DNA from 2 places in the Streptomyces sp. NPDC059874 genome. Region 2 is predicted to be linked to the other one. Evidence: riboswitches for the same ligand, from Rfam matches in the RefSeq annotation. Region 2 holds a riboswitch; the other holds the start of a gene.

Region 1 (10,168 bases), on a different contig from region 2:
GATGCCGGGACGGTCGTCGCCTGGACACCGGCCGCCGAAGCCCTCCTGGAGCGACGGTCCGCGGACGTGTGCGGCCGACCGGCACGGGACCTCCTGGCGGACACGAGCAGCTGGGAAGCTGCTGCGGCTCAGGGCGGGCAGGGGGAACGGGACGGGTGGGAGGGCCGGGCCACATTGCGGCACGGCTCAGGACGCGAGCTGGAGATCGGCTTCCGCGTCATCCCGCTGAACGACGGCGCGCACGGGCACACGGCCCGCTGGCTCGTGCTCGCCGCGCCCCTGGAACTGGTCGCCCAATGGCGGCAGGACCACGCCTTCACGCACGAACTGTTCCTCCAGGGCCGAGTGGGACTGGCCGTCTTCGATCCGGATCTGCGCCTGCTGCGGACGAACACGCACCTGCTGCCGTACACCGGGGTGCCCGTCTCGCTGAACGGCCTGCGCCTGGGCGACTTCCTGTGGGCCGAGGACGCGCGGATCATCGACGACCGGCTGCGGGAAGTGCTGCACAGCGGGGTCCCCCTGATCGGTTTCAGCACGACCGCGCGCACCCTCGACGACCCGAGGGGCGGCCGGATCGTGACCATCCAGGCGTTCCGGCTGCAGGAACCCGACGGACACCCCATGGGTGTGGCGACGGTGTTCACCGACGTCACCGACCACGAGCGGTCCCGCGGACGCCTGGACCTGCTGTACCGCGCGACCGGGGCGATGGGCGGTTCCCTGTCCGTCCTGCGCACCATCGAGGACCTGGTCAAAGTCCTCGCGCCCGCGTTCGGCGATCGCGCCGCGGTGGATCTCGCGGAGACCGTTCTGACCGGCGGTGAACCGCCCGCCGACGGGCATCTCACGCTGCCCCTGATCCGGATGGCCGTCGCCGGAGCGGACGCGGACGTGCTGCGTACGGGAACGACCCACTTCTCGGCTCCTCTCGCCGCGGGAGCGCCCGAACCGGCCGCGCCCGGTGCGCGGGAGTGCCGGGGAGAGCTGATCACCGACCTCGGAACCCGATCCACGGCGCCCGAGGACGACGCGGCCCCGGAATGGGCCACCGCCGTCCCGGGCGCGCATTCGGCGATGACCGCGCCGCTGTGCGCCCGGGGCATCAGGTTCGGCAGGCTCACCCTGTGGCGCACGGGCGACACCCGCCCGCTGAACGGGGACGACCTGGCACTCCTGGAGGAGATCGCCGCCCGTGCGGCCGTCGCCGTGGACAACGCGCGGCGGTACACCAAGGAACGCCGCACCGCCGTGGGCCTGCAGCGCAGCCTGCTGCCGCCGGCCACCTCGGACACGCCCGCGTTGGAAGCCGCCAGCCTCTACCTGCCCGCCGACACGGACAGCGGGGTGGGCGGCGACTGGTTCGACGTCATCCCCCTGTCGTCGGCCCGAGTCGCCCTGGTGGTCGGGGACGTCGCCGGTCACGGGCTGCACGCCACGGCCATGATGGGACGCCTGCGCAGCGCCGTGCGCGCGATGGCGGACCTGGAACTGGAACCCGAGGAACTCCTGGCGCACGTGGACGACATGGTCCTGCAGGTCGTCGCCGAGGCCGAGAGCGACGACTCGGAGGACGGCGACGCGGGCCCGCTCGTGCCCACCGGACCGGCCGGGGCCACCTGCCTGTACGCCGTCTACGACCCGGTCACCCGGAGTTGCGTCATGGCGAGCGCCGGACACCCGCCGCCGGCCGTGGTCAGCCCGAACGGAACCGTGGAGTACGTCGAGCTGAGCCCCGGCCCGCCCCTGGGGGTCGGTGGCTGGCCCTTCGAGCCGGTCGAACGCGAGCTGCCGCCGGGCAGCGTCCTCGCCCTGTACACCGACGGCCTGATCGAACGCGGAGAAGGGGACATCGACCAGGGCATGCGCGACCTCGCGGACCGTCTGTTGCGCGCCGACGTACTCGGCCGGCCGCTGCGGCAGGCCCGGCACGACATCGTGGAAGGGTTGCCGCCGGGCAGGCTGAGGGACGACGTCACCCTCCTGCTGGCCCGCACCCGGGTGGTGGACGCGGGCTCCATCGCGACATGGCGGCTCGACCCCGACCCGGCGATCGTCGGCGACGCGCGCCATCTCGTCCTGGATCAGCTGACCGCCTGGGAGCTCGACGAGCTCGCCTTCAGCACGGAGCTCATCGTCAGCGAGCTGGTCACCAACGCCATTCGCCACGCCGGTGGCCCGGTCCGGCTCCGGCTGATCCGGGCGGACACCCTCACGTGCGAGGTCTCCGACTCCAGCAACACGCAGCCGAGGATGCGGCGTGCGAGGAGCTCCGAGGAAGGCGGCCGCGGCCTGTACATCGTCGCCCAGCTCTCGCACCGCTGGGGCAGCCGCTACACGATGGGCGGCAAGACCGTCTGGTCCGAACAGAACCTGCCCCTCGCGTGACCGGCCCGACACGGACCGTGCCGGGACGCGGCAACGCGTGGGCGTCTCCGCTCGGACCGTGGCTTGCGGGGTGCCGAGCCCTGCCCCATAGTCCGAGGTATGGACGCGCGCGAGGCAGCGCTCCGACAGGCTCACGACCATGCCGTCCGCTGGCTGGCGAGCCTGAACGACCGCCGGGTTCCCGCCCGCGCTTCGGTCGACGAGATCGTGCGCGCGCTCGGTGACGAACTGCCCGACGCTCCCGGCGCGCCCGCCGATGTCGTCGACCTGCTCGCCACGGCCTGTGAGCCGGGACTCACCGCGTTCCCCAGTGGCCGCTTCTACGGGTTCGTGGTCGGTGGCACCGAACCGGCCGCGCTCGCCACGGACTGGCTGGTCAGCGCCTGGGACCAGAACTGCGTGATGCGCGCCGCCTCACCCGCGTACGCGGCGGTGGAACAGGTCGCCGGCGCGTGGTTGCTGGATCTGCTGGGCCTGCCGGCCGACAGCGCCGTCGGCTTCACCACGGGTGCCACGATGGCCAACTTCACCTGCCTCGCCGCCGGGCGCGACACGGTGCTGCGGCGCGCCGGCTGGAACGTCGCCCGCGACGGACTCACGGGCGGGCCGGCGGTACGCGTCATCGCCGGCGAGGACCGCCACATGGCCATCGACCTGGCGCTCCGCTACCTGGGACTCGGCCAACCCGAACTGGTGACGGCGGACGGGCAGGGACGCATCGAGCCCGCTGCCCTGCGCCGCGCCCTGGCGGCGGGCGGGCAGCGCCCGACGATCGTGGTCCTGCAGGCCGGTGACATCCACTCCGGGGCCTTCGATCCCTTCGCCCCGACGATCGGTGCCGCTCGCGAGGCGGACGCGTGGGTGCACGTCGACGGCGCCTTCGGACTGTGGGCGGCCGCGTCCCCGAGGTACGCGCACCTGACGGCGGGCTGCGCGGACGCCGACTCCTGGGCGACGGACGCCCACAAGACCCTGAACGTGCCCTACGACTGCGGCCTCGCCATCGTGCGCGACCCGTCCGCGATCCGCGCGGCCATGGGGCTGCGCGGCGACTACCTCATCCAGCACGAACAGGGCGACCCCATCGACAAGGTCCCCGAACTCTCCCGGCGGGGCAGGGCCTTCACCGTGTGGGCGGCGCTCAGGTCCCTCGGCCGCTCGGGCGTGGCCGACCTCGTCGAGCGACTGTGCCGGCACGCCGCCGCGTTCGCCACCGGCATCGCCGGGACAGCCGGCGCGACAGTCCTCAACGACGTGGTGTTCACCCAGGTCTGCGCCGAGTTCGGCGACGACGAGCGCACGGAACGGGTGCTCACCCGGCTGCTCGACGACGGCACGACGTGGATCAGCGGCTCCACGTGGCGCGGGCGACGCGTCATGCGCATCTCGGTGAGCAACTGGTCGACGACCGACGACGACGTGACGCGCGCACTCGACGCGATCCGGCGGGCGTCCGCCGGCGCCTGACGCGAACCGGTTCGCCCCACGGGCTCCCCCGGGTCGCACGCGCCGGGGGCACCCTTGGCTTCGCCGACAGGGCCTAGGGCCTGTCGTCAAATTCCCGTCGTCGCCCGAAGGGCGGCCCCGCGGCGTCTGGTGCGTGCTCTCGGCGTGCCGGGCGGAAGCCCTCGTACTGGACGTACTTGGGCTTTCGCCCGGTGCGGCGAGAGTGCGTGCCAGACGTCGCGGGGCAGACGGGAATTTGACGACAGGCCCTAGGGCGCGGCCACCGGCATGACGTGGCCGAGCAGGCCCTCCTTCACGTAAGGCCCCTCGCAGTCGGCCCTGTTGGAGACGAAGTGGTCGAAGATCGACGGTATGTGGCACCGGTAGAGGGGCACCGAGCCCGGCACCGCCCCGGTGTACACGTATCCGACCGCGCCGAGCGGCTGTTGGCCCTCGCACCCCGGATCACGGGTCAGCAGCGAGTGGTTCGCCACCTTGCACTCGTAGAGCCGGACCGTGCCGGGCGCGGGGTCCCGCAGCACCTTCCAGACCCCCTCGTGGGTGAACCCGGCGGGCAGGGGGCGCGAGGAGGCCAGGTGCCCGGCGTGCGGGCGGTAGCCGCGGACCAGCGGTGCGTAGGGCGTGGTGTGGCCGCGGCTGCGCTCCCAGGTGCGCAGGTAGCCCTCGGCGCCCTGCATGAGCTCGTCCACCACGTCCTGGCCGCCGGTGACCCGGATGTCCTCGATCCAGTCCGGGACGAGGCCGTAGTGGGTGCCGCCGCCGTCGGTGTTGACGTCCCAGACGCGTGAGCCGGTGACCTGTCGGTCGAGGACGGAGCCGCCGTCGGGGCTGCGGAAGGGGTAGCGGACGGGGTTCCCGGCGGCGGCCCGGGGGCCGGGGAGCCAGGCGAAGCCGTTCATGTCGGTGCCGATCCCGTACCCGGCGCCGTACTTGGCGCGCAGGGCGGCGTGCCTGCGCGCTTCGGCGGTGAACGCGGGCGCCTCGTACATGTGGCCGGTGATGAAGCCGCCCAGGCGGTAGAGCCGCTCGGTCCAGTTGTCGTCCATCCAGCCGTGGGTGGACAGGACACCGGAGTAGTGCTCGGCTTCGAGCACGCGCAGCGCCTGGTTCGCCGCCTTGACGCTCATGTGGTCGAGTTCCAGCATCATGTTGCGCTTCGTCATGCCCAGCACCGCGTACTCGCCCAGCGCGGTCAGGCCCCGCCGGTTGCACTGCGCCGCCTGCAGGGAGGCGCCGTACTGCGGCAGTTCGACCCCTTCCGGCAGGGCGCCCCGGATCCTGGCTTCCGCCTCCGCCGGCGTGGTGGCGGAATCCTCGGCCGACAGGCCTGCGGCGAGCCCCCAGCCGATCGGGTTGTCGTGCTCGGGGCCGGGGCAGGGCTCCGTGCTCCAGAAGGTGCCCGTCGACAGGAACTGGCCGACGTTGATGGCCATGCCCTGGGTGCCCGAGTCGAACCGGACGCCGCACAGGGCGTTGTCGAACTTGTGGCACAGGAACATGCTGCGCACGCCCAGCCGGTGCAGTTCGTCCAGGCCGCGGTCGATGTCGGCCATGGTGCAGCGGGCGCCGTCCAGCACCTGCTTGCAGCCGAACGGTTCGGAGGTCTCCACCCCGAGGACGACGGCGAGCTTGCCCTCCTGGATGACCCTGCGTGCCTGGTCGGGCTCGGTGACGACCCGGAACCAGCCCTTGCCGGCGCCGCCGTACATGGCGTCGACGTAGTCCTGGAGTTCGTACGTCTTCTGGATCTGGAGCCTGATCGCGGTCATCTCGTCGCAGCCGCGGTCCTTGAAGAAGTAGAGCGAGCAGATGACCCCGTTGGTGACCATGTCGTTGACCAGGATCCGCTGGCCGCCCCGCCAGGCCCGCTCCACCCAGGCGTAGTAGGTCTGCTGGTGGGTGGCGGAATCGTGGGCCGGCCAGTCGCGGAACGTCGGCCAGCCGTTCGGGTCGTGCCGGCCGTCACCGCCCTTGGTGATCATGTCGAAGAGGGCGAGGACGCCGTTGGGGTAGTGCTCGGGGCAGTCCTTGAGGGCGTCCGCCGCCCCCGCCGTGGAGAAGACCTTGCCGCAGACCAGCCGTCCCCCGAAGCCCTCGTTGGACATCAGGTGGACGTGCCCGTCGACGTATCCGCGGACCCGGCCCTGGGCGTCGGTCCCGGTGAACGGCTCCCCCGTGACGTTGACCTGCGAGTCCGGGGCCGGCCGCGCCACGGGCTCCCACCACTGCGGGCCCGCCGACGCGCCGGTGGCCGCCGGGCCGAGCATCAGGGTGACCATCGCGAGGACCAGGCCGGTCAAGAGGTACCGGCTTCGCCCGAAGGCTCTTCGTCGATTCATCCCCATCCCTTTCACGAAGCGTTCATGACACTGCGGAGATGGTCTTCGGCCGCCGGCCCGCGCGATGTGGGGGCCGGGCTCAACCCGATCGGTGCACCGCTCCCGCCGCATGGGTACGGACCAGGGCCAGGTACTCGGCCGCCAGCCGGTGGCAGTCGCCGGGCCACCGCGCGGAGACGTAGTTGCCGTCCCTGACGGTGAAGCCCCGTCCCGGCCGGGCCGCGGTGTCGCGGACGGGCAGCGGTGGGCCGGCGAGGAAATGGCTCGGATCGGCGAGCGCCGCCGTGACCTCCTGCTGCACGGTGGTGCGGTACGTGCGGTAGTAGCGGCCGAGCCAGAGGCGGGTGAGGTTCCAACCGGTCAGCTCCAGCAGGGACGTCAGGGCCGTCGTCCGCCGGCCGTGGAGGACGGAGCGCCCGGTGGCGGGATCCTTGGCCCGCGCGGCGAGCAGCACGCCGTGGCAGACGGCCCCCACCGGCAGGCCCTGGATGAAGACCCGGGCGAACAACTGCTGGGCGGTGGCGTCCTCGAGCAGAGTCCGCATGCCCTCGGCGTGGCCGCCGGGTACGAACAGGCCCGTGATCTCGGCCGGGTCGACATCGGCGTACGAGGAGGGGGCGAGGAACCAGCGGTCGTCGGTGAGGCGCCGGTAGGCGGCGAGCTCGGCGCGGCGGGTCATCAGCCAGGGCGACAGCCAGGAGAAGCCGAGGTCCGTGAGCCTGGGGTCGGCGAACGCGACCTTCCCGCCGGGGGTCGCGAACCGCACCTCGAAGCCGGCGTCCCGCAGTGCGGCCCAGGGCACCGCCGCCTCGGTCGGGTCGTAGTCGCCTGCGGGAAGCAGGAAGAGAATCACGGGCGTACTCCTCTGAGCGGTGGTGATCAGGGCAGCACGCTTCCCCGGTGCTCCATGGCCCCTGATCCCCTCGGTGTCCGAAGGCCGACCTTAGGAGCGGCCCGCGTCGCCGTCATTCACTCCTGCGGCCAATCCGTTGACTCCCCGAACCCGCTCCCATGGGCCGCGTCGCCGACGGTGTTGACGGGGGTGGTGCGCCCGCATTGACTGGCGGCCGTGTCCACCATCGAGCCGCCCTCCGTCACCGCGTGCTACGCCCTCGCCGTCCTGAACGCGACGGCGGAGGGCGCCGGCGGGTCCGGTTCCTGGGCCTTGCCCACGGACCGGCTCGAGTTCGGCGAGATGCGCGCCCTGTGGGACGAGGTGCTCGGCGCCCGGGACTCCGGCCCGCACACCGGGCTCCTCGTGGGCGACCGCATCCGGCCCGAAGGCCTGCACATCCTGGGCCACCTCGTCCTCACCTGCGCCAGCCTCGCGGACGCCGCGCAGGCCGCCGAGCGCTACCACCCCCTGGTGAGCCAGGCGGGCACGGTGACCCTGGACCGCCGCGGGGACGCCGGCCGGGTCTGCTACCGGCCGACCGTCGACCCGGCGGCCATGCACCCCCAGCAGGTGGAGGCGATCGTCAGCAGCATGGTGCGGGCGGGCCGCTGGATCGCCGGCGACGACTGGGCGCCCCTGGCCGTGTCGTTCGCCCACCCCCGTGCGGGCTCGCCGGAGCCCTACGCCCGCGTCCTCGGCTGCCCCGTCACCTTCGACGCCCCGGAGAACGCGATCACGGTGTCCAACGAGGACCTCGACAGGCGCCGCCCCCTCTACGATCCGGCGCTCAACGCCCTGCACCGGACCTACGCCGACCGGCTCCTGCACCGGCTGTCCAGTGCCGCGACCGTGGCCGAGCGCGTGCGGCGGTGGCTGGAGCACGCCGCGCTCGAGGACGCGGGCCCCGAGGGCCCCGCCAAGGAGTTCAACCTCAGCGTCCGGTCGCTGCGCAGGGCCCTGCACGCGGAGGGCACGTCGTGGCGCGCGCTCCTCGACACCGCCCGCCACGGCCGGGCCAGGCGACTGCTGGAGACCACGCCCCTGCCGCTGGACCGGATCGCGCCCCTCGTCGGCCTGAGCGGCGCGACGGCCCTGGTCCGTGCCTTCACCCGGTGGGAGGGCATGCCTCCGGGGGCGTACCGCACCCTGCGCCGGCCGGCGTCCTCGGTTCGCGACGGGGCCGGCAGCGGGTGAGGCACCTCACCATGAGCGAGGCCCCGGCCCGCCGCGCCGGTTGCTAGATTGTCCGGCGGCCGGATCCAAGGCCCCGGACGAGATGCGCCGTACCCGGTTACGCACGACGACGCGCGAGGTGCTGCACGAGCAGCGCCGTCCGCTGTCCGCACCCGGGCAGCGTCCTCGTCGAGCAAGATGGGCCGAACGCCATGACCGTGCCACTCACCCGCAGCCTGTACCGGACGACCGCGCATGCCGCCGGGGGCCGTACCGGATCCGTCCGCACGGACGACGGGCGCCTGGACGTCCGCCTCGCCCCGCCGCGCAAGAAGGTGCCCGGCACCACCAACCCCGAGCAGCTGTTCGCGGCCGGTTTCGCCGCCTGCTTCACCTCCGCGCTCGCGGAGGTCGCCGCCGAGTTCGGGGCGGACGCCTCCGCCGCGCGCGTGGCCTGCGAAGTGCAGCTCGGCACCACGGACACGCCGGCGGGCTACGGCCTCGCGGTGGCCCTCACCGTCAGCCTGCCGGGGTGGCGGGCGGCAGACCTCCAGCCCCTGCTGCACCGGGCCGACGCCGTCTGCCCGTACTCGCAGGCCGTACGCGGCAATGTACCGCTGACGCTCCTGGCCGTGGACGACACCGCCGCCGATGACCGGGCCTGAGCCGGAACCGACGGGCCGCTTTCCCGGCGGCCCCGGCGTCCCGGTGCCCGAGCACGGCGCCTGGCTCCGGCGCGGCATCAGCCGCGACGGCGGGCCCCTCCTCGAAGACCGTGAGGTGGTGTGGCTGCAGGCCGGCCGGTACTACGCCGACAGTCGGGGCTTCGCCGGTACGACGTCCTTCGACGGCTCCCAGGTGCACTTCCACCACCTCACGGGCGAGCCCGGCGAAGACGCCGGCACCTTCCGGTGGGAGGGTGCCCATCTCGTCGAGCGGGGTACCAACCCGGACGGCAGCACCTTCCTGGAGGTCTGGACCCCACTGCCCGGTGCCGACGGCGCTACCGGCTCCTGGTCCGGTCCGGACCACCACGTGGTGCGCGTCGGCCGGCACGTGGTGCACGTCGACTCCCGTACGGGTACGTACTGGCGACTTTGACTTCCCGGCGGCGGGGGACGCGGCGCGGCGGGCAGCGCGGCATTCGACTCGGTCCTCACGGTCGTGCTCGCGCCTCGATCAGGAACCGGTGGTCGTGCACCGTGAACCCGCCTGTGATTCTGATGCGCTGATCGAGTCGGCGTAGCGCGGGCTCGTGCTCGGAGGGCTCGAACCCCGGGAACTGCCAGGGAATGGCCCGCAGTTGGAAGATCACCCCTCCGATGTCGTGGAAGGTGTAGCGGCTCATCTCCTCGCGCGCCGTGGTCACGTGAAGGCCCGCGCCTTCCAGTGCCCGTACGGCGACGCCCAGGGTCCAGGTGTCGGGGTCGGCCGGTGAGGGGATGCCGAGGGTTTCGTTCAGTTCCAGCTGGTTGCGGCTGCCCACCTGCTGGGTGAGGAGTCGGCCGCCCGGCGCGAGTGCGGTGCGGATGCTCGCCGCGTCCAGCGCTCCGTGCCGGTTGAGGATCAGGTCGAAGGGTCCGGGTGGCAGGTTCGAGCCCGATGCGCGGTGGACCTCCACCCCCAGCGGGGAGAGGCGTTGCCGGGCCGGGTGGAGGTTGGGCGGCCAGTTCTCGGTGGCCACGCTCCGCGGCGGCAGGGGGGTGAGCGAGGCGAGGAGTTCACCGCCGCCGGTGTCGATGTCCAGGAGGCTGCGCGCGCTCGGGAGCAGGGCGCGGGCGTGCCGTTCGTAGTCCCAGGAGGGGCCCTCGCCGTCCGCCCGGCCCGTCAGCCAACTGAAGTCCCAGCCCGACATGGTGGCCCGTAGGGCTTCCGCGACGTGCTTCTCATACTCGTCGGCGGTCGT
Region 2 (10,168 bases):
GCAAGCACGCCGAGGGCTCCGTCCTCATCTCCTTCGGAGACACCAAGGTCTTCTGCACCGCCTCCTTCACCGAAGGCGTCCCGCGCTGGCGCAAGGGCAGCGGCGAAGGCTGGGTCACCTCCGAATACTCGATGCTGCCCCGCTCCACCAACACCCGCGGCGACCGCGAATCCGTCCGCGGCAAGATCGGCGGCCGCACCCACGAGATCTCCCGCCTCATCGGCCGCTCGCTGCGCGCCGTGATCGACTACAAGGCCCTCGGCGAGAACACCATCGTCCTCGACTGCGACGTCCTCCAGGCCGACGGCGGCACCCGCACCGCCGCCATCACCGGCGCCTACGTCGCCCTCGCCGACGCCATCGCCTGGGGCCAGAAGAAGAAGCTCATCAAGGCCGGCCGCAAGCCGCTCACCGACACCGTCGCCGCCGTCAGCGTCGGCATCGTCGACGGCGTCCCGCTCCTCGACCTCTGCTACGAGGAAGACGTGCGCGCGGAAACCGACATGAACGTGGTCTGCACCGGCGACGGCCGCTTCGTCGAGGTCCAGGGCACGGCGGAAGGCGAGCCCTTCGACCGCAAGGAACTCAACGCCCTCCTGGACCTCGCCGCCGGCGGCTGCGCGGACCTCCAGGCCATCCAGCTGAGCGCGCTGGAACTGTAGGCGCCCCGTTCCGCGTCTGGCAGGGTACGGGCGCACGGTGTCACAACCGTGCGCCCGTCCACGTATCCAAGTCCTTGGGGGACCCCGAAGATGAAGCTCCGCATAGCCGCGGTGGCCCTGGCCGCCGCCCTCACCGTCCCGGCTCTCACCTCCTGTGACGCGATCTCCACGGCGATGGACTGCGCGAACACGGCGGTCGCCATCACGGAAGGCGTGACCGACCTCTCCGAGGCGGTGTCCAACGCCGGCAACAGCCCGCAGGACGCCCAGAACGCGCTCAACCAGATCGACGCCAACCTCAAGAAGATCGGCGACCAGACGGACAACACCGACCTGGGCAAGGCCATCGACTCGATGACCACGGCGGTCAAGAACGTCCGCACCGCCATCGAACAGGGCAACCCCAACCCGGACATCAAGCCGGTCGCCGACGCCGCCTCCGAGCTCTCGAAGGTCTGCACGCCGGGATAATGGGGGGCATGACCTCGACGCCCACGACGCCCAGCCGTCTGATCCTGGCCACCCGCAACGCGGGCAAAGTCTCCGAACTCCACGCCATCCTGTCCGACGCCGGCCTGCCGCACGAGCTGGTCGGCGCGGACGCGTACCCGGAGATCCCGGACGTCAAGGAAACCGGCGTCACCTTCGCCGAGAACGCCCTCCTCAAGGCCCACGCCCTCGCCCAGGCCACGGGCCTCCCGGCGGTCGCCGACGACTCCGGCCTCTGCGTGGACGTCCTGAACGGCGCCCCCGGCATCTTCTCCGCCCGCTGGGCGGGCCGCCACGGCGACGACGCCGCGAACCTCTCTCTGTTGCTGGCCCAACTCGCGGACATCGACGCAGCCCACCGCGGCGCCCACTTCTTCTGCGCGGCGGCCCTGGCCCTCCCGGACGGCACGGAGCGCGTGGTCGAAGGCCGCCTCCTGGGCACCCTCCGCCACACCCCCTCCGGGGTGGGCGGCTTCGGCTACGACCCGATCCTCCAGCCACTGGGGGAGTCGCGGACGTGCGCGGAAATGACGGCGGAGGAGAAGAACGCGATCTCCCACCGGGGGCAGGCGTTCCGGGCCTTGGTCCCGGTGGTCCGGGAACTGCTGGGCTGACGCTTCCCCAAAACGTCGAAGGCCCCGTACGCGACATCTGCGTACGGGGCCTTCGACGTGACGTGCGGTTGGGGGGACTCGAACCCCCACGGGTATTAACCCATTTGGACCTAAACCAAACGTGACTGCCAATTCCACCACAACCGCGACATATAGCCCAATTCGGACATCGTGCCCGGCTGGGTTGGCTTCAGTCTACGGGGCGGCCGGGGTGGGCGGCAGGTTTGGGGCGACGATTCCGGCACCAGGTGTCCGTCAGGGAGTGGCAGTTGGGGCGCGGGCGGCCCGCGCCGAGTTAGGTGCGGGCCGCTCGGGCGGAGTGGGACTCAGATGCCCAGGTCCTTGATGATCTTGGCTACGTGGCCCGTGGCCTTGACGTTGTAGAAGGCGTGCTCGACCTTGCCCTCCTCGTCCACCACCACCGTGGAGCGGATGACCCCCGTCACCGTCTTGCCGTACAGCTTCTTCTCGCCGAAGGCGCCGTAGGCGGTCAGCGTCTCCTTCTCCGGGTCCCCGACCAGGGTGACCTTCAGGTGCTCCTTCTCGCGGAACTTCGCCAGCTTCTCCGGCTTGTCCGGGGACACGCCGATGACGTCGTAGCCGGCCGTGGCCAGTACGTCCAGGTTGTCCGTGAAGTCGCAGGCCTGCTTCGTGCAGCCCGGCGTCAGCGCGGCGGGGTAGAAGTACACGATGACCTTGCGGCCCTTGTGGTCGGCGAGCGAGATCTCGTTGCCGTCCGCGTCGGGCAGGGTGAAGGCGGGGGCGGTGTCGCCCGGCTGCAGTCGCTCGCTCATCTCAATCTCCTCGGTTGGAACCTCCGGCTCAAGCCGGAGGGGCAAACGCATCTCGGGCCAGAAGCCGCGTTGCGGCGGGGTGTCGCTAGGTGATGCTATGACCTGCGCTTGTGTTCGGATCGTGACCGACCCTAGCGTCCGGGGTGTGGGGGCTTCTTCTTCCGTGAAGCGGGCATTCAAATACCGCTTCTATCCGACCAACGTGCAAGCGGCTGAGCTGTCTCGCACGTTTGGCTGCGTGCGGAAGGTCTACAACCTGGCTCTTGCCGCCCGCTCCGAGGCGTGGACGGCGCGCAAGGAGCGGGTGGGCTACGGGCAGACGTCTGCACTGCTCACCCGCTGGAAGAAGACCACGGAACTGGCCTATCTGGCTGAGGTGTCGTCGGTGCCCTTGCAGCAGGCGCTGCGACATGTGCAGGCAGCGTTTGTGGCGTTCTGGGGGAAGCGAGCTCGGTATCCCCGTTTCAAGTCGAAGCGAAAGTCCCGGGCGAGTGCCGAGTACACGCGCAGCGCGTTCCGCTACGCCGACGGTCGGCTCGTGCTCGCGAAGGTGGCGGAGCCTCTGGACATTGTGTGGTCGCGCCCGCTGCCCCTGGGAGTGGAGCCGTCCACGGTGACGGTGTCCCGTGACAGTGCCGGGCGCTGGTTCGTGTCCCTCCTGTGCGAGGACACGCCCAAGCCCATGACCGCCACCACGAACGCGGTGGGCATCGATGCCGGGCTGTCAGCCCTGGTCACCTTGTCCACCGGACAGAAGATCGCCAACCCGAAGCACGAGCGCAGGGATCGAGAGCGTCTGGCCCGGGCCCAGCGGGCGCTGTCGCGGAAGGAAAGGGGTAGCAGCAACCGGGCCAAAGCCCGCGTCAGGGTGGCGAGGATCCATGCCCGGATCGCCGACCGCCGCAAGGATCACCTGCACAAACTGACGACTCGACTCGTGCGCGAAAACCAAACGCTCGTGATCGAGGGACTCACCGTCCGCAACATGCTCAAGAGCCACAGCCTCGCCCGGGCCATCACCGACGCGGCCTGGCGCGAGCTGCGCAGAATGCTGGAGTACAAGACGGCCTGGTACGGACGCGAGCTGATCATCGTCGACCGGTGGTTCCCCAGCTCCAAACTGTGCTCGACATGTGGGGCGATTGCCGAGGCGATGCCCCTGAACGTCCGAGAATGGACGTGCGAGAGCTGCGGGACGACCCACGACCGGGACGAGAACGCAGCAATCAATCTTCTGGCCGCCGGGCTGGCGGTTGCTGCCTGTGGAGCGGGCGTAAGACCTCGACGGGAGTCCTCCTCTCGGCTGGGGCGGTCCGCGGCGAAGCAGGAAACCTCACCCGCGAGGGTGGGAATCCCCTCCCTCTAGGGAGGGGGAAGCCAAGTCAGGAGTCTCCTCGGGAGGGCATCGGTATAGGTATGCCACGAGACTAAACTGACAGACTGCGCATGGGGGACTACGTCCCACGCCAGACACGACAAGACGACGGAGGCAGCGCGGTGCCCGAAGCCAGGACCCCCGCACAGATCGAGGCGGACATCGTCCGCCGCCGCGAGCAGCTCGCCGAGACGCTCGACGAGATCGGGGTGCGGATGCACCCGAGGACGATCATCGGGGACGCGAAGGCCAGGGTCGCCTCGACCGTCGATCACACCGCCGGGCGGGCCTTCGCCGCCGTGAACCGGTGCGTGACCGACGTGCAGGCCGGGCTGCGTCACGAGGACGGGGCCCCGCGTTTCGAGCGGGTCGTGCCCGTCGCGCTGCTCGCGGTGGGTCTGGTGGGGCTGCTCGTCGTCTCGGCGCGCCGTCGGCGGGGATGACCCTCCGGAGTACACGGTCGGCGCGGGCAGGTAAGTTCGAGGCGTGAGCGAGAACACCACCCACGACAAGCTGCCCATCCGCATGCTCCACGACCGCGTGCTCGTGAAGTCCGACCTGCCGGAGGGGGAGCGCCGCTCGGGCGGCGGCATCCTGATTCCGGCGACGGCCGCGGTGGGCAAGCGGCTGGCCTGGGCCGAGGTGGTCGCGGTCGGGCAGAACGTACGCAGCGTCGAGCCGGGCGACCGGGTGCTGTACGACCCCGAGGACCGGGCCGAGGTCGAGGTGCGGGGTGCGACGTACGTGCTGATGCGCGAGCGGGACCTGCACGCGGTGGCCGCGGAGCGGCTGGAGGGGTCGAAGGACTCCACCGGGTTGTACCTGTAGGAATTCTAGGAAAGGGCTGGTGGCGGAGGTCACCGGCCCTTTTCGTCGCCCTTTGCTACGGTGGAGGGGAACCCCGACGAGACGCGCCGTACCGGGTGAACGACAAGACGACGCACCCCGTATCGCTGGATGTCTCGTCGCTCGGAGGTGCCGTCATGGCATGGGTTCTTCTTCTCGTCGCCGGTCTGCTCGAAGTCGGCTGGTCGATCGGCATGAAGTTCACCGAAGGTTTCACCCGGCTGTGGCCCAGTGTGTTCACGGGCGCCGGGATCGTCGCCAGCATGGTGCTGCTGTCCTACGCCGCGAAGAGCCTGCCCATCGGTACCGCGTACGGCGTGTGGGTGGGCATCGGCGCCGCGGGTGCGGCCGTGCTGGGCATGGCGGTGCTGGGTGAGCCCGTCACCGCCGCCCGGATCTTCTTCATCTGTCTGCTGCTGGTGGCCGTGGTGGGGCTGAAGGCCACCTCGGGGCACTAGGTCATTCCAGGAACGCGGACGGCGGGCGCCGGCCCGCCGCTCCCGCGTCGGCGCCCGCTTCGGCGTCGGTTCCCTGTGTCGTTCCGCCCTGGGTGCCCGTGGTGGTGCCGCCCTGTGTGCCTTCGGTGGGGCCGCCGTTGGTCTGGCCACCTTGGGTCTGGCCTCCGTTGTTCTGGCCTCCGTTGGTTTGGCCGCCCTGGTTCTGGCCCCCGTTGGTCCGGCCCCCGTTGTCCTGGCCCCCGTTGTCCTGGCCGCCATTCGGGTCGGGGCGCGTCGGGCGGGTCGGGCGGCCGGGGCGGCTCGGGAAGGGCTCTTCCGGGGTTTCCTCCGGCGGGAACGGCTCGAAGCTCGGGGAGGGCGGGGGCTGGGCCGCGCCCGGCTGGAGTTCGAGGTCGAAGTCGACGGGGTCGGTGCCCTCGAGGGCCGTCTTCGTGTAGGAGGCCCAGATGCGGGCCGGGTAGCCGCCTCCGCCGATGCGGGCCTCGCCGAGGGCGCCGTACAGGGACTGCAGGGTTCCGGTGTCGGGGTCCTGGCCCATCATGGAGACCACGGTGACCAGGTCCGGGGTGTAGGCGGCGAACCATGCCGAGCGGTCCAGTTCGCCGGTGCCGGTCTTGCCGGCGGCCGGGTGGCCGGCGGCCAGGGCCGCCGTGCCGGTGCCGTTGTCGACCACGCTGACCAGCATGGACGTGGTGGTGTCGGCGGCCTCGCGGCTGATGGCCTGGGTGGGGGTGCGATCGGGGAGGCCGATGGTGTCGTCCTCCTTGGTGATCTTCTCCAGGAAGGTGTACGGGGTGCGGCGGCCGTGGTCCGCGAGGGTCGCGTACGCCTGTGTCATGTCGAGGACGCTGGCCTGGAGGGTGCCCAGTGCCATGGCCGGGCCTTGGACGAAGTTCGGGGTGTTTTCGGGGATGCCGAGGTCGACGGCGGTCTTCTTGACCTTCGCCGTGCCGACGTCGACGACCATCTGGGCGAAGACGGCGTTGACGGAGAGGTCTGTGGCGGTGTTGACGGTGATGTTCCCGTAGGAGACCTGGCCCTCGTTCTCGGGGGCGTAGGGGATTCGGGTGCCGACCACGCGGCGCTTGTTGTCGCCGTTGTAGATCGTGTTGGGGGTGATGCGGCGCCCGTCCTGGGTGCGGGAGTCGGTCTCGACGGCGGCCGCGAAGACGAAGGGCTTGAAGGTGGAGGCGACCTGGTAGTCGTGGCGGGTCGCGTTGTTCACGTACTGCCTGGTGTAGTCGATGCCGCCGTACATGGCGACGACCTTGCCGGTGGCGGGGTCGATGGAGACGCCCCCGGCGCGGACGAGGCGGTCGGCCTTGCGCGCTTCCGGGTCGAGTTTGCCGACGAGTTGGGCGTCGACGGCTTCGACGAAGGCGTTCTGGCGGCGCTTGTCGATGGTGGTGGTGATCCGGTAGCCGCCTTCGGCGAGGGTCTTCTCGTCGAGGATCTTGTGCTCGGCGATGTAGTCCTTGATCGCTTCCACGAGGTAGCCGCGCTGCCCGGACAGTCCGGCGGCGGGGCGGACCTTGCCCGGTTCGGGGAACCGGGTGGCCGCGCGCTCGGCGGCCGGCAGCCAGTTCTTCTTGACCATGCCGTCGAGCACGTAGTTCCAGCGGGCGAGGGCGCGGTCGCGGCTCTGGGGGTGGGAGACGACGTCGAAGGCGCTGGGGGAGTTGAGGAGGGTGGCGAGGTAGGCGCCCTCTGCGGTGGTGAGTTTGCCGACGTCCTTGCCGTAGTAGGCCTGGGAGGCGGCTTGGATGCCGTAGGCGTTGCGGCCGAAGTAGCTGGTGTTCAGGTACCCCTCCAGGATGTAGTTCTTCGACTTCTCGCGGCCGAGTTTGATCGCGATGAAGAACTCGTTGACCTTGCGTTTGATCGTCTGTTCCTGGCCCAGGTAGTAGTTCTTGACGTACTGCTGGGTGATGGTGGAGCCGGATTGGGTGCCCTTGCCGGTGGCCGTGTTCCAGGCGGCGCGGAGCATCGCCTTGGGGTCCACCGCCCGTTCGGAGTAGAAGTCCCGGTCCTCGGCGGCGAGTACGGCTTCCTGGACGGTCCGGGGGATCTGCGAGAGCGGCACGTTGACGCGGTTGACCTCGCCGTCGCGTGCGAGCTGGGAGCCGTCGGAGTAGAGGTAGACGTTGGACTGCGCGGTGGCGGCGGCGTTGGCCGGTGGGATGTCGACGAGCAGGTAGCCGGCGACGAGGGCGCCGACGAGCAGCAGGACGAGGAGGAGTACGCCGCCCAGCACCATGCGCCAGGTGGGGACGAGGCGCCGCCAGCCGGTGCGCTTGCGGCGGGGCTTCTTTCCCGGTCCGGGAGGGTTGGCGGGCTGCTGGGCCCGTGGGGGCTGCCGTTCGTCGGGCGAGTCCGGGTCGCGAGGGGTCCAGCCCGGGGGTGGTGACTGGTCGCTCATCTCCAGGGGCTCCTCGGCGCTGTGCGAAATATCCACTTCTGTACCTCATGGTGTCTACCCGATGGCCGCTGATTACGCTCCGGACGGGCGTAAATCGGTCGCGTGGATCGCCCCTCCGCACTAAGCTCGCGCGCTTTGGCCGACGTAGGAACGACCTGGGAAAGGGAGGGATACGGTGCGGCAGAAAGCGCGTCGGCGAGCACATCGGCGCATGCGCCTCTATCCGGCGGTCGCGGCGGGCGGGTTCCGGCGCTACGCCACGTACGGGACGGCGACGGCGGCCGGGGTGTTCACCAACACCGTCTTCGGTTTCATCGTCGCGTACACGTACATCGCGCTGTGGGGCGAGCGCCCCGGGCTCGGGGGCTACGACCAGGCGCAGGCCCTGACCTTCGTGTGGGTGAGCCAGTCGCTGCTCGCCGCGGGGGCGTTGATCGGGGGCGGCTTCCAGGAAGAGATCCAGGAGCGGGTCCGAACGGGTGACATCGCCGTCGACCTGTACCGGCCGGCGGACCTTCAGATGTGGTGGCTGGCCGCCGACATGGGCCGGGCCGCCTTCCAGTTGGTGGGGCGGGGGGTGGTCCCGCTGCTGGCGGGTTCGCTGGTGTTCACGCTGGCGCTGCCCGACGAACCGGTGCGTTGGCTGCTGTTCCTGGTGTCCGTGGCGCTCGGTCTGGTGGTGAGCTTCGCGGTGCGCTACCTGCTGGGGATGGTGGCGTTCTGGCTGATGGACGGTTCGGGGATCAACATGATGGCCACGGTCGTCTCGATCTTCTTCTCGGGGATGCTGCTGCCGCTGACGGTCTTCCCGGGCGGTTTCGGCGAGTTCGTGCGGGTGCTGCCGTGGTCGGCGATGCTCCAGGTGCCGGTGGACGTGCTGATGGGCAAGCACGCGGGGGCCGGCGGTGCGGCCGAGGCGCTGGGGTTCCAGGCCGGGTGGGCGCTCGTACTGCTGGGCGCGGGGCGGCTGTTGCAGGCGGCGGCGACGCGGAAGGTGGTGGTCCAGGGTGGCTGAGGCGGTGGTCGCGGGCCGGGAGCGGGAGCCGGGCGCTGCCGCGGTCGTGGGGCGGCGGCGCGGCCGGGCGGTGGAGGGGGTGCGGGGCTACGGGCTGATCGTGGCGATGTGGATCCGCTCGACGATGACGTACCGGACGTCGTTCCTCCTGTCGGCGTTCGGGAACGCGGCGATCACACTGCTCGACTTCGTCGCGATCTACATCATGTTCTCCCACGTGGACGTATTGGGCGGTTTCACGCTGCCCGAGATCGCCCTGCTGTACGGGTCCTGCTCGGCTTCCCTGGGCTTGGCGGACCTGCTGCTCGGCAATACGGACCGGATCGGGGCGCGGATCCGCGACGGTTCGCTCGACACGATGCTGGTGCGTCCGGTTCCGATCCTCGCGCAGGTCGCGGCGGACCGGTTCGCGCTGCGTCGACTGGGGCGGGTGGTGCAGGGGTTGGGCGTGCTGGGCTGGGCGGTCTCGGTGCTGGACGTGGACTGGACGCCCGGCAGGGTGCTGTTGGTGCCGGTGATGATCGTGTCGGGGGCGGCGATCTTCGGTGCGGTGATGGTTGCGGGGGCGGCGTTCCAGTTCCTGGCGGGGGACGCGGCGGAGGTGCAGAACTCCTTCACGTACGGCGGCTGCACGATGCTCCAGTACCCGCCGACGGTGTTCGCGACGGAGCTGCTGCGCGGGGTGACCTTCGTGGTCCCGCTGGCCTTCGTCAACTGGCTGCCGGCGCTGTACGTGCTGGGGCGGCCCGATCCGCTGGGGCTGCCGGGGTGGGTGGCGTACCTGAGCCCGCTGGTGGCCTTCGCGGTGTTCCTGCCCGCGTCGCTGGCGTGGCGCGCGGGTGTCCGTTCGTACCGGAGTACGGGGAGCTAGCTGTGTCGGATGCGTTGATCTCACTGGACGGGGTCGAGAAGGTCTTCGACGTACGGCGCCGGGTCGGTCTGATGCGCCGGGAGAAGCGCCGGGTCAGGGCGGTGGACGGGATCAGCTTCGAGGTGGCCCGGGGCGAGATGGTCGGCTACATCGGGCCGAACGGTGCCGGGAAGTCGACGACGATCAAGATGCTGACCGGGATCCTGACCCCGAGCGGCGGCCGGGTGCGGGTCGCGGGCATCGATCCGGCGCGGGAGCGGATGCGGCTGGCGCACCGGATCGGGGTGGTGTTCGGGCAGCGGACCACGCTGTGGTGGGACCTGCCGTTGAAGGACTCGTACGGGTTGATGCGGCGGCTGTACCGGATCCCGGGGGCGCGGTTCCGTTCCAATCTGGAGCGGTGCGTGGACAGGTTGGACCTGGCGGAACTGTTGGACGTGCCGGTGCGGCAGCTGTCGCTGGGGCAGCGGATGCGCGGGGACATCGCGGCGGCGCTGCTGCACGATCCGGACGTGCTGTACCTGGACGAGCCGACGATCGGGCTGGACGTGGTGAGCAAGGCGAAGGTGCGGGGTTTCCTGCGGCAGTTGAACGAGGAGCTCGGCACGACGGTGCTGCTGACCAC

What was found. A riboswitch is a leader RNA that binds a small molecule or an ion and turns the genes downstream of it on or off. The one in region 2 is predicted to bind guanidine.
Region 1: linked by a shared signal. The riboswitch ahead of ACFV9H_RS02430 (Ohr family peroxiredoxin) and the one ahead of ACFV9H_RS24755 (multidrug efflux SMR transporter) in region 2 are both predicted to bind guanidine.

The regions. Positions count from the first base shown of each region.
Region 1 covers NZ_JBHWJY010000003.1:4,531-14,698, forward strand. Annotated here, with positions in the region: gene ACFV9H_RS02405 (SpoIIE family protein phosphatase) at 1-2,388, shown strand, start outside; gene ACFV9H_RS02410 (pyridoxal phosphate-dependent decarboxylase family protein) at 2,488-3,855, shown strand; gene ACFV9H_RS02415 (hypothetical protein) at 4,104-6,194, opposite strand; gene ACFV9H_RS02420 (type 1 glutamine amidotransferase domain-containing protein) at 6,274-7,047, opposite strand; gene ACFV9H_RS02425 (AraC family transcriptional regulator ligand-binding domain-containing protein) at 7,264-8,283, shown strand; guanidine-III (ykkC-III) riboswitch at 8,338-8,399, shown strand; gene ACFV9H_RS02430 (Ohr family peroxiredoxin) at 8,475-8,927, shown strand; gene ACFV9H_RS02435 (hypothetical protein) at 8,914-9,363, shown strand; gene ACFV9H_RS02440 (class I SAM-dependent methyltransferase) at 9,419-10,168, opposite strand, start outside; gene ACFV9H_RS02445 (VOC family protein) at 10,168-10,168, opposite strand, start outside.
Region 2 covers NZ_JBHWJY010000046.1:1,360-11,527, reverse strand. Annotated here, with positions in the region: gene rph (ribonuclease PH) at 1-662, shown strand, start outside; gene ACFV9H_RS24790 (hypothetical protein) at 753-1,133, shown strand; gene rdgB (RdgB/HAM1 family non-canonical purine NTP pyrophosphatase) at 1,142-1,765, shown strand; tRNA gene ACFV9H_RS24780 (tRNA-Leu) at 1,829-1,912, opposite strand; gene bcp (thioredoxin-dependent thiol peroxidase) at 2,092-2,559, opposite strand; gene ACFV9H_RS24770 (RNA-guided endonuclease InsQ/TnpB family protein) at 2,705-3,925, shown strand; gene ACFV9H_RS24765 (DUF3618 domain-containing protein) at 4,057-4,377, shown strand; gene ACFV9H_RS24760 (co-chaperone GroES) at 4,421-4,762, shown strand; guanidine-III (ykkC-III) riboswitch at 4,807-4,879, shown strand; gene ACFV9H_RS24755 (multidrug efflux SMR transporter) at 4,918-5,238, shown strand; gene ACFV9H_RS24750 (transglycosylase domain-containing protein) at 5,240-7,657, opposite strand; gene ACFV9H_RS24745 (ABC transporter permease) at 7,869-8,672, shown strand; gene ACFV9H_RS24740 (ABC transporter permease) at 8,665-9,543, shown strand; gene ACFV9H_RS24735 (ATP-binding cassette domain-containing protein) at 9,546-10,168, shown strand, end outside.